Regions from separate parts of the Pseudomonas sp. S2_F03 genome, predicted to be linked through region 1. Evidence: riboswitches for the same ligand, from Rfam matches in the RefSeq annotation. Region 1 holds a riboswitch; the other holds the start of a gene.

The links. Region 1 has a riboswitch for cobalamin ahead of AB4N76_RS27615 (CbtB domain-containing protein). Riboswitches for the same ligand answer to the same signal wherever they lie in the genome.
Region 2: linked by a shared signal. The riboswitch ahead of cobO (cob(I)yrinic acid a,c-diamide adenosyltransferase) and the one ahead of AB4N76_RS27615 (CbtB domain-containing protein) in region 1 are both predicted to bind cobalamin.

What each region holds. Positions count from the first base shown of each region.
Region 1 covers NZ_CP162759.1:5,861,447-5,868,676, reverse strand. Annotated here, with positions in the region: gene cobN (cobaltochelatase subunit CobN) at 1-2,111, opposite strand, end outside; gene AB4N76_RS27625 (hypothetical protein) at 2,024-2,587, opposite strand; gene cobW (cobalamin biosynthesis protein CobW) at 2,591-3,658, opposite strand; cobalamin riboswitch at 3,762-3,973, opposite strand; cobalamin riboswitch at 4,152-4,379, shown strand; gene AB4N76_RS27615 (CbtB domain-containing protein) at 4,502-4,696, shown strand; gene AB4N76_RS27610 (CbtA family protein) at 4,708-5,415, shown strand; gene AB4N76_RS27605 (cobalamin biosynthesis protein) at 5,412-5,825, shown strand; gene cobM (precorrin-4 C(11)-methyltransferase) at 5,908-6,654, shown strand; gene nfuA (Fe-S biogenesis protein NfuA) at 6,825-7,230, opposite strand, start outside.
Region 2 covers NZ_CP162759.1:4,825,249-4,832,478, reverse strand. Annotated here, with positions in the region: partial or broken gene AB4N76_RS22590 (cobyric acid synthase) at 1-746, opposite strand, end outside; gene cobD (threonine-phosphate decarboxylase CobD) at 743-1,735, opposite strand; gene cbiB (adenosylcobinamide-phosphate synthase CbiB) at 1,728-2,636, opposite strand; gene bluB (5,6-dimethylbenzimidazole synthase) at 2,633-3,283, opposite strand; gene AB4N76_RS22570 (cobyrinate a,c-diamide synthase) at 3,280-4,608, opposite strand; gene cobO (cob(I)yrinic acid a,c-diamide adenosyltransferase) at 4,605-5,219, opposite strand; cobalamin riboswitch at 5,301-5,535, opposite strand; gene AB4N76_RS22560 (hypothetical protein) at 5,692-6,276, shown strand; gene AB4N76_RS22555 (PQQ-dependent sugar dehydrogenase) at 6,344-7,230, shown strand, end outside.

The DNA.
Region 1 (7,230 bases):
TCGAGCAGACCGCGCATTTCGGCTGGGCCGCAGGCGTCAAGGCGTGGTGCGACGACTTCGCGCAGGCTGTCGAGGATGGCTTGCACTTCTGCCCAGCGCGGAACCTGTGGGAGCGAGCTTGCTCGCGATAGCGGTGGGTCAATCGACATCAATGTTGAATGTTCAACCGCATCGCGAGCAAGCTCGCTCCCACAGAGTCCGCGCTCGGTGCTCAATGTTTGCGAGATGAGTTGTGCGGCGAACAATTCCAGTCGTTCACGGGTATCGCCCGCCGTACGCCAGAGTTCATCGTTCATCAGTTGCAGTTCAATTGGACGAGGCCCGGTCCACGGCTCGGCCAACGCACAATCCAGAGGATCGAATCCCAGCTCGAACGCCTTCGCCAACGCTCGCAGCAAACTGGATTGCGCACCACGACCATCGCCACGGGGAATCCGCAGCAAGGCCAGCAAGGTGTCGATGCGCAAGCGCCCGGTCGGTGACTCGCCAAAGATGTGCAGGCCATCGCGAATCTGCGATTCCTTCAAATCGCACAGATAGGTGTCCAGACGCGGCAACCAGATCGCCGCGTCGGCATCGCTGTCGAGTTTTTCGTCCAGTTGCAGTTCACGGTCAATGTGGGTGTCGCGCACCAGTTGCAGGATGTCGCGCTGCAATTCCCGAGCACGACGCGGATCGAGCAGTTGCGCTTCGTAATACTCGTCGGCCAGTAATTCGAGATTGCGCAATGGCCCGTAAGTTTCAGCGCGGGTCAGCGGCGGCATCAGGTGATCGATGATCACCGCTTGAGTGCGGCGCTTGGCCTGCGCGCCCTCGCCCGGGTCATTGACGATAAACGGATAAATGTTCGGCAGCGGCCCGAGCAATGCGTCCGGCCAGCAGTTTTCCGAGAGTCCGACACCTTTGCCCGGCAACCATTCGAGGTTGCCGTGCTTGCCGACGTGAATCACGCCGTGGGCGCCGTAGGTGTTGCGCAGCCAGAAGTAGAACGCCAGATAACCGTGCGGCGGCACCAGGTCCGGGTCGTGATACACCGCGCTCGGGTCCACCTGATAACCACGCGCCGGCTGAACGCCGACGAAGGTCAGGCCGAAGCGCAGGCCGGCGATCATCATTCGTCCGCCACGGCACATCGGATCGCTTTCGGGCGTGCCCCAGCGTTCCAGCACGGCTTGGCGGTTGGCCTCGGGCAAGGCGTCGAACATCTGCCGGTATTCGTCCAGCGCGAGGCTTTGATGACAGGGACGCTGATCCAGGGTATCGAGGTCGTTGCTGACCCCGCCGAGTAATTGCTGGATCAACGCCGTTCCGCTGTCCGGTAACTCGGCCGACAGCGGATAACCCTCGACCTGCAGCGCACGCAAGATATTCAACGCGGCGGCCGGGGTATCGAGGCCGACGCCATTGCCGATGCGGCCGTCGCGAGTCGGGTAGTTGGCGAGGATCAACGCGATACGTTTTTCGCTGTTCGCCAGCCGCGCCAGATCGATCCAGCGCCGCGCCAGTTCGGCGACGAAATCCATGCGTTCGGGTTGAGGACGATAGCAAACGACGTCCGACTGACTGCGCTCGCTGCGCCACGCCAAGTCCTTGAAGCTGATCGGGCGACTGATGATGCGGCCGTCCAGTTCCGGCAATGCGATGTGCATCGCCAGGTCACGCGGACCGAGGCCCTGCTCACTGGCGCGCCATCCTGGCTCGTTGTCCTGAGCGCAAATCGCCTGAATCACCGGGATGTTGCGGCGAAACGGGCGCAGGTGCGGCGCTTCGGGGCTGGATTGGGCGAAACCGGTGGTGTTCAAAATCACCCCCGCCTCGACTTCATCCAGCCAATCCTCGACCACCGTCAGGCAGCCGGGCTCTTTCAAACTGGCCACGGCAATCGGCAAGGGATTTAACCCCGCCGCCTGCAAACGCTGGCAGAAAACATCGATAAAACCGGTATTGGCCGCCTGCAAATGCGAGCGGTAAAACAACACCGCCGCCACCGGTTGATCGGCGTGCCAATCGGCTTGCCAGTCTTTCAGGGCTGCGGGGCTTTTTTCGGATGGTAAATCGCCGTGCGCGGCAGGGTTTGTGGCTCGGCCCAGGCGTAATCGCGGCCAAGCCATTGAGTGGCCAGGCAGCGGAAAAAATCCAGGGCATTGCCCATGCCGCCCTGACGCAAAAACTGCCAGAGCCGGTCGCGATCGCCGGCCGCCACGGTGCTCAGGTCGCTGAGTTCCGGGTCCGGGCGATCATCACCCGGCACCAGAATCAGTTGCACGCCCCGCTGGGAAAGCTCCACCAGCCGCTCGATGCCGTAACGCCAATAGGCGATGCCGCCGTGCAGCGAAATCAGAATCACCTTGGCGTGCCGCAGCACTTCGTCGACATACAGGTCGACCGAGGCATGGTTTTGCACCTGCATCGGGTTGGCCAGGCGCACGCTGGGGTAGTCGTCGGGCAATTGCTGCGCGGCTTCTGCGAGCAGCGCCAGGCTGGAATCGCCGCTGCACAGGATCACCAGCTCGGCGGGGGTTTGTCCAAGGTCGGCGATGTTGTCGTCCGACACGAAACCGCCGGGCTGGGTCCTGAGCAGGTGCATGGCTTAAACGCTGAGCGCGGCGCGCAATTGCGCTTCGAGTTGCGCGGCGTCCAGGTCTTGACCGATCAACACCAAGCGCGTGGTCCGCGCCTCATCGGCGCCCCACTGACGGTCAAAGTGCTTGTCGAAACGCGTGCCCACGCCCTGAATCAGCAAACGCATCGGTTTGTTGGGGATCGCGGCGAAGCCTTTCACACGCAGGATGCCGTGCTTGACCACCAGTTGGGTCAGCGCATCCAGCAGCAGGCTTTCGTCGGCTTGCGGCAGTTCGAGGGAGATCGAGTCAAACGCATCGTGATCGTGGTCGTCATGGTCATCACCGTCGTGGTGGTGGTCGTGATGGCTGTGACGGCTGTCAATGTGCTCTTCGGAGCCGGCACCGAGGCCGATCAGCACGTCCAGCGGTAGGCGACCGCTGCTGGCTTCGATGACTTTGACCGCCGGCGGCAATTCTTCAGCGACTTCAAGGCGCACGCGGGCCAGGTCTTCAGGGCTGATCAGGTCGGCCTTGTTGAGGATCACCAGGTCGGCGCTGGCCAATTGGTCGGCGAACAGCTCGTGCAGCGGCGATTCATGGTCCAGGTTCGGGTCGAGTTTACGCTGGGCGTCGACCTGATCCGGGAACGCGGCAAAGGTGCCGGCGGCCACGGCCGGGCTGTCGACGACGGTAATGACCGCGTCGACGGTGCAGGCACTGCGGATTTCCGGCCATTGGAAGGCTTGAACCAACGGTTTTGGCAGGGCCAGGCCCGAGGTTTCGATGAGGATGTGATCGAGGTCGCCGCGACGGGCAACCAGTTCGCGCATCACCGGGAAGAATTCTTCCTGAACCGTGCAGCACAGGCAGCCGTTGGCCAACTCATAAACGCGACCGTTGGCTTCTTCTTCGGTGCAGCCGATGGAGCATTGCTTGAGGATATCGCCGTCAATACCCAGCTCGCCAAACTCGTTGACGATCACCGCGATGCGACGGCCCTGAGCGTTGTCGAGCATGTGCCGCAGCAGCGTGGTTTTGCCCGAGCCGAGGAAACCGGTAACGATGGTGACGGGGAGTTTGGCCAGTGTTTTCATCGGATGCCCTTTGGCTTTGGTGGCGGGCATACGGGACGACGACCGGCAGCGCGCACGCGCATGCCTGAAGAGTTCGCCACCGGATCACCCCGCCCGGTTGAAAGTGAGAATCTGTGTCGAGGCAGGTCTCCTGGCTGACGGCTGGCCAGTCGATTGACTGGCGGTTGCTGCGCCTTCCCGCTCGCGCCATGGCTGGCGCATGCAGTGGCATGGCAGAAACTGAACCGTTCACAGTTGCGGGGGCAGCCGCGGCATTGACCGCGTTCCCTTCTTAGCTTCGACAAACGCCGAAGAACCTCGAAAGCGCAAGGCTACGCATCGCGCTGGGGCGGGTCAATGTTCACATGACATTGGCGGCGCGCCCTTCGCGAGCAAGCCCGCTCCCACATTCGACCACGTTCCAATGTGGGAGCGGGCTTGCTCGCGAATGGAGCGCCTCGGTTTTCGTGTTGAGAACCCTTGCCAATTGACGGCCAACCCCCGCCCATGCTCTCCTACACGCCTTGTTACGGGTGCCCTTCACAGGGTGAAACGGGAAACCGGTGAATCATGTGCTTTACTCAAAGCCATGTCAGTCCGGTGCTGCCCCCGCAACGGTAAGCGAGCGAAGCATCAAATCCACTGTGCCAGCAGTTCGGCATGGGAAGGTGATGTTTGCAGGCCACGGCGAAAGCCAACGCCCCTCGTGAGCCCGGAGACCGGCCCGCAACACACAGTGACCCTTACGGTCACGGAACAACAAACCCGCGGTGGGCGGGCGCTGTTTGAACGTCTGCGAGCCCGAATCGCAGGGGTTTTCCATGCGCTCTATTCACCCGCTGACAGACCAGAGGGAAGCGCGCCATGTCGATCATCACCAGCACCGGCTCCAGCAGCACCGCCAGCACCACCACAACCCTGACCCAACGCCTGACCGCCGCCGTGTGTGCGTCGATCCTGGGCGCGTGCCTTGTCTATTTCGCCGGTTTCTCGCACATAGAAGCGGTGCACAACGCCGCGCACGATACCCGTCACAGCTCTGCGTTCCCGTGCCATTGAGACCTGCCCAAATGATCAAGCGTATTGCGCAAACCGCAGGTTTCACCGGGTTGCTGGCCGCCCTGTTGCTGACCCTGCTGCAAAGTTTCTGGGTGGCACCGCTGATCCTTCAGGCCGAAACCTACGAAAAAGCCGAGCCGGCAGTGGTTCAACCCCATGAACACGCCGACGGCGCCATGGCCGCTCATACCCACGACGCCGAAGCCTGGGAGCCGGAAGACGGCTGGCAGCGCGTGCTGTCGACCACCGGCGGCAACCTGGTGGTCGCGGTCGGTTTTGCCCTGATGCTTGCCGGTCTCTATACCCTGCGGGCGCCAAACAGCACCGCACAAGGTCTGCTCTGGGGCTTGGCCGGTTACGCGACGTTCGTCCTCGCACCGACCCTCGGCCTGCCACCTGAATTGCCGGGCACTGCCGCAGCCGATCTGGCACAACGGCAGATCTGGTGGATCGGCACGGCGGCGTCCACAGCAGCCGGCATCGCCCTGATCGTGTTCAGCCGTCATTGGCTGATGAAAGTGCTGGGCGCGGCGATTCTGGCCACTCCACATGTCATCGGCGCACCTCAGCCGGAAGTGCATTCGATGCTCGCGCCGGAAGCCCTGGAAGCGCAGTTCAAAATCGCTTCGCAGCTGACCAACGTGGCGTTCTGGCTGGCCTTGGGCCTGATCAGTGCCTGGTTGTTCCGACGCAAAAACGATGGCCAATACCACGCATGACAGAGACCCGCACAGCGCCGACGTTAGTGGTCGGCCTGGGCTGCCAGCGCGGCTGCCCCGCCAGCACGCTGCGGGCATTGCTTGATCAGGCGTTACAGGCTCATCAAGTCGGACTTCACGAAATAAAGGCCCTGGCCAGCATCGACCTGAAGCGCGACGAGTCGGGTCTGGTCGAGCTGGCCGCACAACTCGAGTTGCCGTTGTTGTTTTTCAGCAGTGAACAATTGGCCTGCTATCACACCAAACTCACCCATCATTCAGACATCGCCTTCGAGCGCACGGGCTGTTATGGCGTAGCGGAAAGTGCTGCCCTAGCATTGGCCGAACAATTGGCCCAGGCGCCGGCGAAGCTGCTGATATCCCGACAAAAATACGCTCAGGCGACCCTGGCATTGGCCGGCGCTGCGTAAAATCCCTGGTAATCGCGCATTCGATCATGAGCAATCTTCATCTGAAGCCGTTGCCCTGCCCCTTTTCTCACAGGAACCGACGATGACCGTCTACTTCATTGGCGCAGGCCCCGGCGACCCGGAACTGATCACGGTCAAAGGCCAACGGCTGATTCGCAGCTGCCCGGTGATCATCTATGCCGGCTCCCTGGTGCCCGTGGCCGTGCTGGAAGGCCATCGCGCCGAACAGGTGGTCAACAGCGCCGAACTACACCTGGAACAGATCATCGAACTGATCAAAACCGCCCACGCCAACGGCCAGGACGTGGCACGGGTGCATTCCGGCGATCCGAGCCTGTATGGCGCGATTGGCGAACAGATTCGCTACCTGCGTGAGCTCGACATTCCGTTTGAAATCGTACCGGGCGTAACGGCGACAGCGGCGTGCGCGGCGCTTTTAGGGGCGGAACTGACCCTGCCGGACATTTCGCAAAGCGTGATTTTGACCCGCTACGCGGACAAGACAGCCATGCCGGCTGGCGAAGAACTGGGCAGCCTGGCGCAACATGGGGCGACCATGGCCATTCATTTGGGCGTCAATCACCTGGAGAAAATCCTCGCTGAACTGCTGCCGCATTACGGCGCGGACTGCCCGATCGCGGTGATCCACCGGGCGACCTGGCCGGATCAGGATTGGGTAGTGGGGACACTTGAGGACATTGCCGGGAAGGTTGAAGCGAAGGGATTTCGGCGCACGGCGTTGATCTTGGTCGGGCGCGTATTGGGGAGTGACCAGTTCAGCGCCTCGTCGCTGTATCGCGCGGGGCATGCGCATCTCTATCGCCCATAGGGCCTCTTCGCGAGCAAGCCCGCTCCCACATTTGATCTTCGTCGTACACAAAATTTGTTTTCGCGGGAGATTCAATGTGGGAGCGGGCTTGCTCGCGAAGGGGCCAGCGAACTCCACCCATAAAAAAACGGCACTCACGGGTGCCGTTTTTTCATTTCGCAGCGAACACCTTAGTAGTAGGCGTTTTCTTTCTGCGTGTGGTCGGTCACGTCACGAACACCCTTGAGCTCAGGAATACGCTCAAGCAACGTGCGCTCGATGCCTTCCTTCAGAGTCACGTCCGCCTGGCCACAGCCCTGGCAACCACCGCCGAATTTCAGAACGGCGATACCGTCTTCAACGACATCGATCAGGCTGACCTGACCGCCGTGGCTCGCCAGCCCCGGGTTGATCTCGGTTTGCAGGTAGTAATTGATACGCTCGTTAACCGGGCTGTCGGCATTGACCATCGGCACTTTGGCGTTTGGCGCCTTGATGGTCAGTTGGCCGCCCATGCGGTCGGTGGCGTAGTCGACCACCGCATCGTCCAGGAAGGCTTCACTGAAGTGATCGATGTAAGCGGTGAAGCTTTTGAGC
Region 2 (7,230 bases), 1.0 Mb from region 1:
GAGCACGTGGTCAGCCTTGTCGGTCTGGCGCTGATCGATGCCGTCCTCGGCCTCTAGGTGCAAGTCCATCACGTAGGGCAGCACGCCGATCACCGGTTTGCCGGTGCGCGCTTCCAGCCAGTCTAACCCCGGCTGCAGCAAGGCGATGTCGCCACGAAAGCGATTGATGATGAAGCCTTTGATCCGCGCCTGTTCAGTCGGTGACAGCAGTTCCAGCGTGCCCACCAGATGCGCGAAAACCCCGCCGCGATTGATGTCGGCAATCAGCACCACCGGGCAATCCACCGCTTCGGCGAAGCCCATGTTGGCGATATCACCGGCACGCAGATTGATCTCGGCCGGCGAGCCCGCGCCTTCGACCATCACCACCGGATACGCCGCACTCAAGCGTTCGTGGGAGGCCAGCACCGCTTGCATGGCGATGGTTTTGTAGTCGTGATAGGCGACCGCGTTCATCGTCGTGACGGCGCGACCATGGATAATCACTTGGGCGCCGGTGTCGCTGTTGGGTTTGAGCAGCACCGGGTTCATGTCGGTGTGGGGTTCGAGGTTGGCGGCCTGGGCTTGCACGGCTTGCGCGCGACCGATTTCGCCACCGTCAGCGGTCACCGCGCTATTGAGCGCCATGTTCTGCGGCTTGAACGGCACGACGCGCACGCCGTGGCGGGTCACCCAGCGACACAGCGCCGTCACCAGCGTACTTTACCGGCGTCGGACGTGGTGCCCTGCACCATCAACGTCGTCATTTTGTTTCCTTGGCGTAGGCTTCGAAGGCTTGCTTGAGGCGCGCCCAGTCCGCTTCGTCGGCGGGCAAGCCAAAACGCAGGCTGCTGTTGTGAGCAAACAACCGCAGCAAAATGCCCTGCCGCGCCATGAACTCATGCAGTTGCTCAGCCTGTTCGGTGATCAACCACTGAAACAAAGCGCATCCCCCCTGAGGTTTAAAGCCCTGCTGTTCAAGCAGCCGCGCCAGACGCTCGCTGGCCTCCTCGCTGCGATGGCGTTGGCGGGCATGCCCTTCGGTGTCCAGCAAACATGCCCGGCCAATCACCCGGGTCGGTCCGCTGACGGCCCAGGGCCCGACTTGCTCGGCGAGCAATTTGAGCAACTTGCGTTCTGCCAGCACAAACCCCAGCCGCACACCGGCCAGGCCAAAAAACTTGCCAAACGAACGCAACACGATCAAGCCAACCTGATGAGTAAACGGTGCCAGGCTCAGCTGCGGCGTGTTGTCCATGAACGCTTCGTCCACCACCAGCCAACCACCGCGCGACGCCAGTCGAGTGTGCCAGTCGAGCAGACGGCCTGGCGTCAGGCTCAGGCCAGTCGGGTTGTTGGGGTTGACCACTACCAGCACGTCAAGGCTGTCGAGAAAGAAGTCGACTTCCTGCTCCAGCACTTCGCGCACGATATAGCCGCAGCGCCGCCAGGCTTCGGCGTGCTCGGCGTAACATGGCGACAGCACCCCGACCTTACCGGCACGGCGCAAACGCGGCAGCAGTTGGATAGCCATTTGCGAACCAGCCACCGGCAGCGCGTGCGCCGCACTGTAATAGTCGCAGGCCGCCTGCTCCAGGCCGTCATCGTTTTCCGGTAAACGGGCCCAGGCGCGCGGCTCGATATCCGGGATCGGAAAAGGCCACGGCGCCAGACCGGTGGACAGGTCGAGCCAATCGGTTTCCGCGATGCCGTATTCGAGCGCCGCCTTGCGCAACCGGCCGCCGTGCTCAAGCATAGAATTCAGCCCCCACGCAGAGAATCAGTAACCACAACCATACCCCGCGCTGGACCAATTGCCAGCCACGGTCAATGGAGTCGGCATCCGCCGGCACACCTTCGCCCAGTTGCGGACGCTGATGCAGTTCACCGTGATAAATCGCCGCTCCGCCCAACTCGACACCCAATGCACCAGCACCCGCCGCCATGACCGGGCCGGCATTCGGGCTGTCCCAGGTAGGGCCTTGCGTGCGCCAGCATTTCAACGCCAGACGGGTTTTACCCAGCAGCGCGTAGGTCAACGCCACCAGACGTGCCGGAATGTAGTTGAGGATGTCGTCGATCTTCGCCGCAGCCCAGCCGAATCGTTCAAAGCGTTCATTGCGATAACCCCACATCGCGTCCAGCGTATTGCTCAAACGGTAGAGCACCACGCCGGGCGCACCGGCCACGGCAAACCAGAACAACGCAGCGAACACCGCATCGCTGCCGTTCTCCAGCACCGATTCGGTGGCCGCGCGGGCGACTTCAGTCTTATCCAGTTCACTGGTCTGGCGGCTGACCAGATACCCGACACGCTTGCGCGCCTCTTCCAGATCATCACTGCGCAATGCCTTGGCCACCGGCTCGACGTGTTCACCGAGGCTGCGCAGACCAAGGGCACAATACAACGCAAGAATCTCGACGACCCAGCCAATATAAGGCGCCCAGGACAATGCCGTCGCCAGCAAGGTCAGCGGCAACACGGCCATCACCCACGCCGTGACGCCATGACTGCGCCAGCCGCGCCCGGCGGAATTGAAACGTTGCTCGATGCGATCGGCAAAACGACCGAACGCCACCAGCGGATGCCAGCGTTTGGGTTCACCCAGCAGCGCGTCCAGCGCAACCGCGGCGACACTCAATAACGCCACACTCATTGACTCACTCCCCAATAATTTTCATACAGCAACTCACTCAGCGGACGCGCTTGCGCCCAACCTTCGAGTACCAGCATCGGCGCCGGATAGAATTCCTTGACCGGCCCCAGGCAAAGAACCGCCAGCGGCTTGGCCCCGGCCGGCAGACCCAGCAGGTCCGCCAGCGCTTGCGGCTCGAACAGCGACACCCAGCCCATGCCCAGACCTTCCGCGCGCGCAGCCAGCCATAAGTTCTGGATGGCGCAGGACAGCGAGGCCATGTCCATTTCCGGCAAGGTGCGACGCCCGAAGATGTGGCGCTCGCGATCGTCCATCAGCGCGGCGACCAGCACTTCGGCACAGTCATTGATGCCTTCGACCTTGAGCTTCATGAATTCGTCGGTGCGCTCGCCGAGGGCTTCGGCAGTGCGCACGCGTTCTTCTTCCACCAGCAACTGGATCTTGTCGCGCAAGTCTCGGTCGCTGATGCGGATGAAACGCCAGGGCTGCATCAGGCCGACACTAGGGGCCTGATGCGCCGCTTCGAGCAGGCGTCGCAGCAGCTCGGGCTCGACCGTGCCGCCGCTGAAGTGACGCATGTCGCGGCGCTCGCCGATGGCGCGATAGACCGCTGCGCGTTCGGCATCGGAAAAAGCGTTGTCGCTCATGGCCGCTTCGCGAGCAAGTCGGCCTCAAGGTCCGGCGCAAACAGCGCGGCAATGGCCGATGGATTGGATGGAAAATAGAAGTGCACGTAAGACGCGGTCATCCGCCCCTCACGATAAACCGCCTCGGCGCCGCGACCGCCGTTCGGACTGAGGCCGCGCGCGATAGGCTCAAGCTCGGTGCTGGTCAGGGAGTGGTGATACGTGTGGCCGCGCAGCGAACCTTCAGGCAGTTCGACCGCTTGCAAAGCCAACGCGGCCAGACGCTTTTGCATCACCGCGTCCCCTTTCAACAAACCGACCAGCTCTGCACGAGTGCCCTCGACATCGGTCAACGAGTCGAGCAAGTACAGCATGCCGCCGCACTCGGCCAACAACGGTTTACCGGCCGCATGGTGCGCACGGATTGCGTTGAGCATCGGGGTGTTCTGTGACAATGCGACATGGTGCAATTCGGGATAACCGCCCGGCAGGTAGAGGCTGTCGGCGTCCGGTAATTGGCGGTCACGGATCGGCGAGAAGAACGAGAGTTCGGCGCCCATGGCTCGCAGCAAATCCAGGCTCGCGCCGTAAGTGAAGGCGAACGCTTCGTCACGGGCTACCGCAATGCGCACGCCCGCGAGCAACGGCTCGGCAACAATCACATCCGGGGCGGCAAACTCCACCGCCGGCGGCAATGCCACTTCACAGCTGCTGGCCAGCGCATCGGCTGCCGCGTCGAGCCGCAGGTCCAAATCATTCAACTCGCTGGCCTGAACCAGCCCCAGATGACGGCTCGGCAACTCGATTCCGGTTTCTCGCGACAACGCGCCATACCAACGCAAGCCTTCGGTCAGGCTGCCTTCAAGCAATTGCGCATGCCGCAGCGTGCCCACGCGGTTGGCCAATACACCGGCAAACGGCAAATCCGCTTGATAGCGCGCCAGCCCTAACGCCAGTGCACCGAAGGTCTGCGCCATGGCAGTGCCGTCGATCACCGCGAGCACCGGCACTCCGAAGTGCCGCGCCAGGTCGGCGCTGGACGGCGTGCCGTCGAACAGCCCCATGACGCCTTCGATCAGGATCAAGTCGGCTTCAGCAGCGGCTTCCCACAGCAGTCGCCGACTTTCCTGCTCGCCGACCATCCACATGTCCAATTGATACACCGGCGCACCGCTGGCGCGTTCGAGGATCATCGGGTCAAGAAAGTCCGGGCCACATTTGAACACGCGCACCTTGCGCCCCTGATTGCGATGCAAACGGGCCAGCGCGGCAGTGACGGTGGTCTTGCCCTGACCGGAAGCCGGGGCGGCAATCAGTACCGCCGGGCAACAACGTGGCTGATTCACAGCTCGACGCCTTTTTGCGCTTTGATCCCGGCCTGGAACGCGTGCTTGATCACGCCCATTTCGGTGACGGTGTCGGCCAGTTCGATCATTTCCGGCTTGGCGCCGCGACCGGTGACCACTACGTGTTGCATCGGAGGACGAGCTTGCAAGTCGCTGAGCACTTGATCGAGATCGAGATAACCGTGCTTGAGCGCGATGTTCAGCTCATCCAGCACCACCAGGCCAATGGACGGATCGCTGAGCAATTCGCGGGACACCGCCCAGGCCGCTTCGGCGGCAGCAATGTCACGCTGGCGGTCCTGGGTTTCCCAGGTAAAGCCTTCGCCCATGACATGGAAACGCACTTGCTCCGGGAAGCGGCGGAAGAACAGTTCTTCGCCGGTGCTGTTGCGCCCCTTGATGAATTGCACCACGCCGCACTGCATACCGTGCCCCATCGACCGGGCGAGCATGCCGAATGCCGAACTGCTCTTGCCTTTGCCATTGCCGGTCAGCACCAGCAACAAGCCGCACTCGTTGGGGGAATTGGCAATGCGTTCGTCGATCACGGCTTTTTTGCGCTGCATGCGCGCCAAATGGCGTTCGTCACGATCAGGGGGGGTATCGGTCATGGGGGAGCTCTCCGTTGAGGCTGGATAACGGCGGGCGGGCACAAGAATAGACGGCAAGAAGCCTGGCATCGCCCACCGTGATGCCGCTGGATGAATCAGGCCGGTCTCCGGGCTCATGAGCGGCGTGATGCCGGACTGCGCGCCTTCCCATGTCGACAATAGACACAGTGGCTCAAGGCGCAGTTTTCACTCATTTACCGTTGCGGGGGCAGCGCCGGGATCGTGACGTTTCGTCGTTTTACGATAGTCACTCACCGGCTTCCCTGTTTCACTCTGTCGGCCACTGCCACAGAGCACCTGAAACAAGCCGCGAAGGTTAGAGGGTTGGGGGTGGAGCGTCAAATGAAGACAAAGCTGCGGCGAGCGATATACTGCCGCCGATCAATTTACTGACGCCAATCTTGCACCACACTGTCAGCAGTGATATCAAAGCGCCACAAAACCCAACAACACAATTACAAGGGTGAGCAACATGCAAGGCATGATCATCAGCAATCCGAAGCTGGAATTCCTGCGGCCGGTGCTGGAGCGCTGGTTTGACTGTATCGACCGCTACAACACGGTGCGCGGTGATAACGACTCGCCATATTGGCACGATGAAAAAGCCAACCTCGGCCTGCTCTCCGCAGCAGCCTGGATGGCGGAAATGGTCACGCTGCCAAACACGTCGACGCGCAAACAGAACGAAGAAGGCGAGCGCAACGCCCGCGCCGATCTGTTTATCGCAACCGCCGAAGAGCGCGCCTACCTTCAGGCCACTCAACGCTGGCCCAAGGTCAACAGCCTGAACCTGACGCAGGCACTGCAGGACATCACCAGCGATGCCAAACGAATCAGCTACGCCAGCGACCTGAAACTTGGTTGCCTGTTCGTTGCCCCGCAAAAAGCCCAGCAAAGCGCCACCCCTGAAGAACTTCAGGACATGGTCGACGATCTGCAAAAAGAACACTGCTGTGCCGTCGCCTGGTATTTCCCCTACGCCTATCGCAAGTTGCGCAACGAAGCCGGCAACTATCACCCAGGCGTTGCCGTGTTGTTCAAGGAAGCCCGCGGCTAATCGACGGAACCATCGCACGCTGAAGCTTCTCTATGATTAAGTCAGAGCAATCATAGGGAAGACCAGCATGCGCAAGTCCCCGCTCGCTATCGTCATAGTGCTCGCCGGAGGGCTTGCCGCCTGTGGTGAGACCTCCATACTGCAAGTCTCCGACGGCACCGGCCCGTCACCCAAGCTGCCTGAACCCAACAAAACCCTGATCCCGACGGTGAATATCGCCCCGGCGATCGGCTGGCCGAAGGGCGCGAAACCTACTGCCGCTGCCGGCACTCAAGTGGCCGCCTTCGCCGAAGACCTCGATCACCCGCGCTGGCTCTACGTGCTACCCAACGGCGACGTGCTGGTAGCCGAAACCAGCGCGCCACCCAAACCCGATGACGGCAAAGGCATTCGTGGCTGGGTCATGGGCAAAGCCATGGGCCGTGCCGGCGCCAAAGTACCGAGCCCGAACCGCATCACCCTGCTGCGTGACAAGGACCACGACGGCATCGCCGAAACCCGCACGGTGTTCCTGGAAAACCTCAACTCACCCTTCGGCATGACGCTGGTCGGCAATGACCTGTACGTGGCCGACACCGACCGATTGCTGCGCTTTCACTACGAAAGCGGTGACACCGCGATCAAGTCGCCGCCTACCAAGGTGGTCGATCTGCCGGGAGGCACGCTGAATCATCACTGGACCAAAAACGTCATCGCCAGCAAGGACGGCCGCAAGCTGTACGTCACGGTGGGCTCCAACAGCAACGTCGGTGAAAACGGCCTGGATCAAGAGGTAGGTCGCGCAGCAATCTGGGAAGTGGACCGCGCCACCGGCAACCACCGGATTTTCGCTTCCGGCATTCGCAACCCGAACGGTTTGGCCTGGGAGCCCCGCAGCGGTGCATTGTGGACGGCGGTCAATGAGCGGGACGAAATCGGCAGCGACCTGGTGCCGGACTACATCACCTCGGTCAA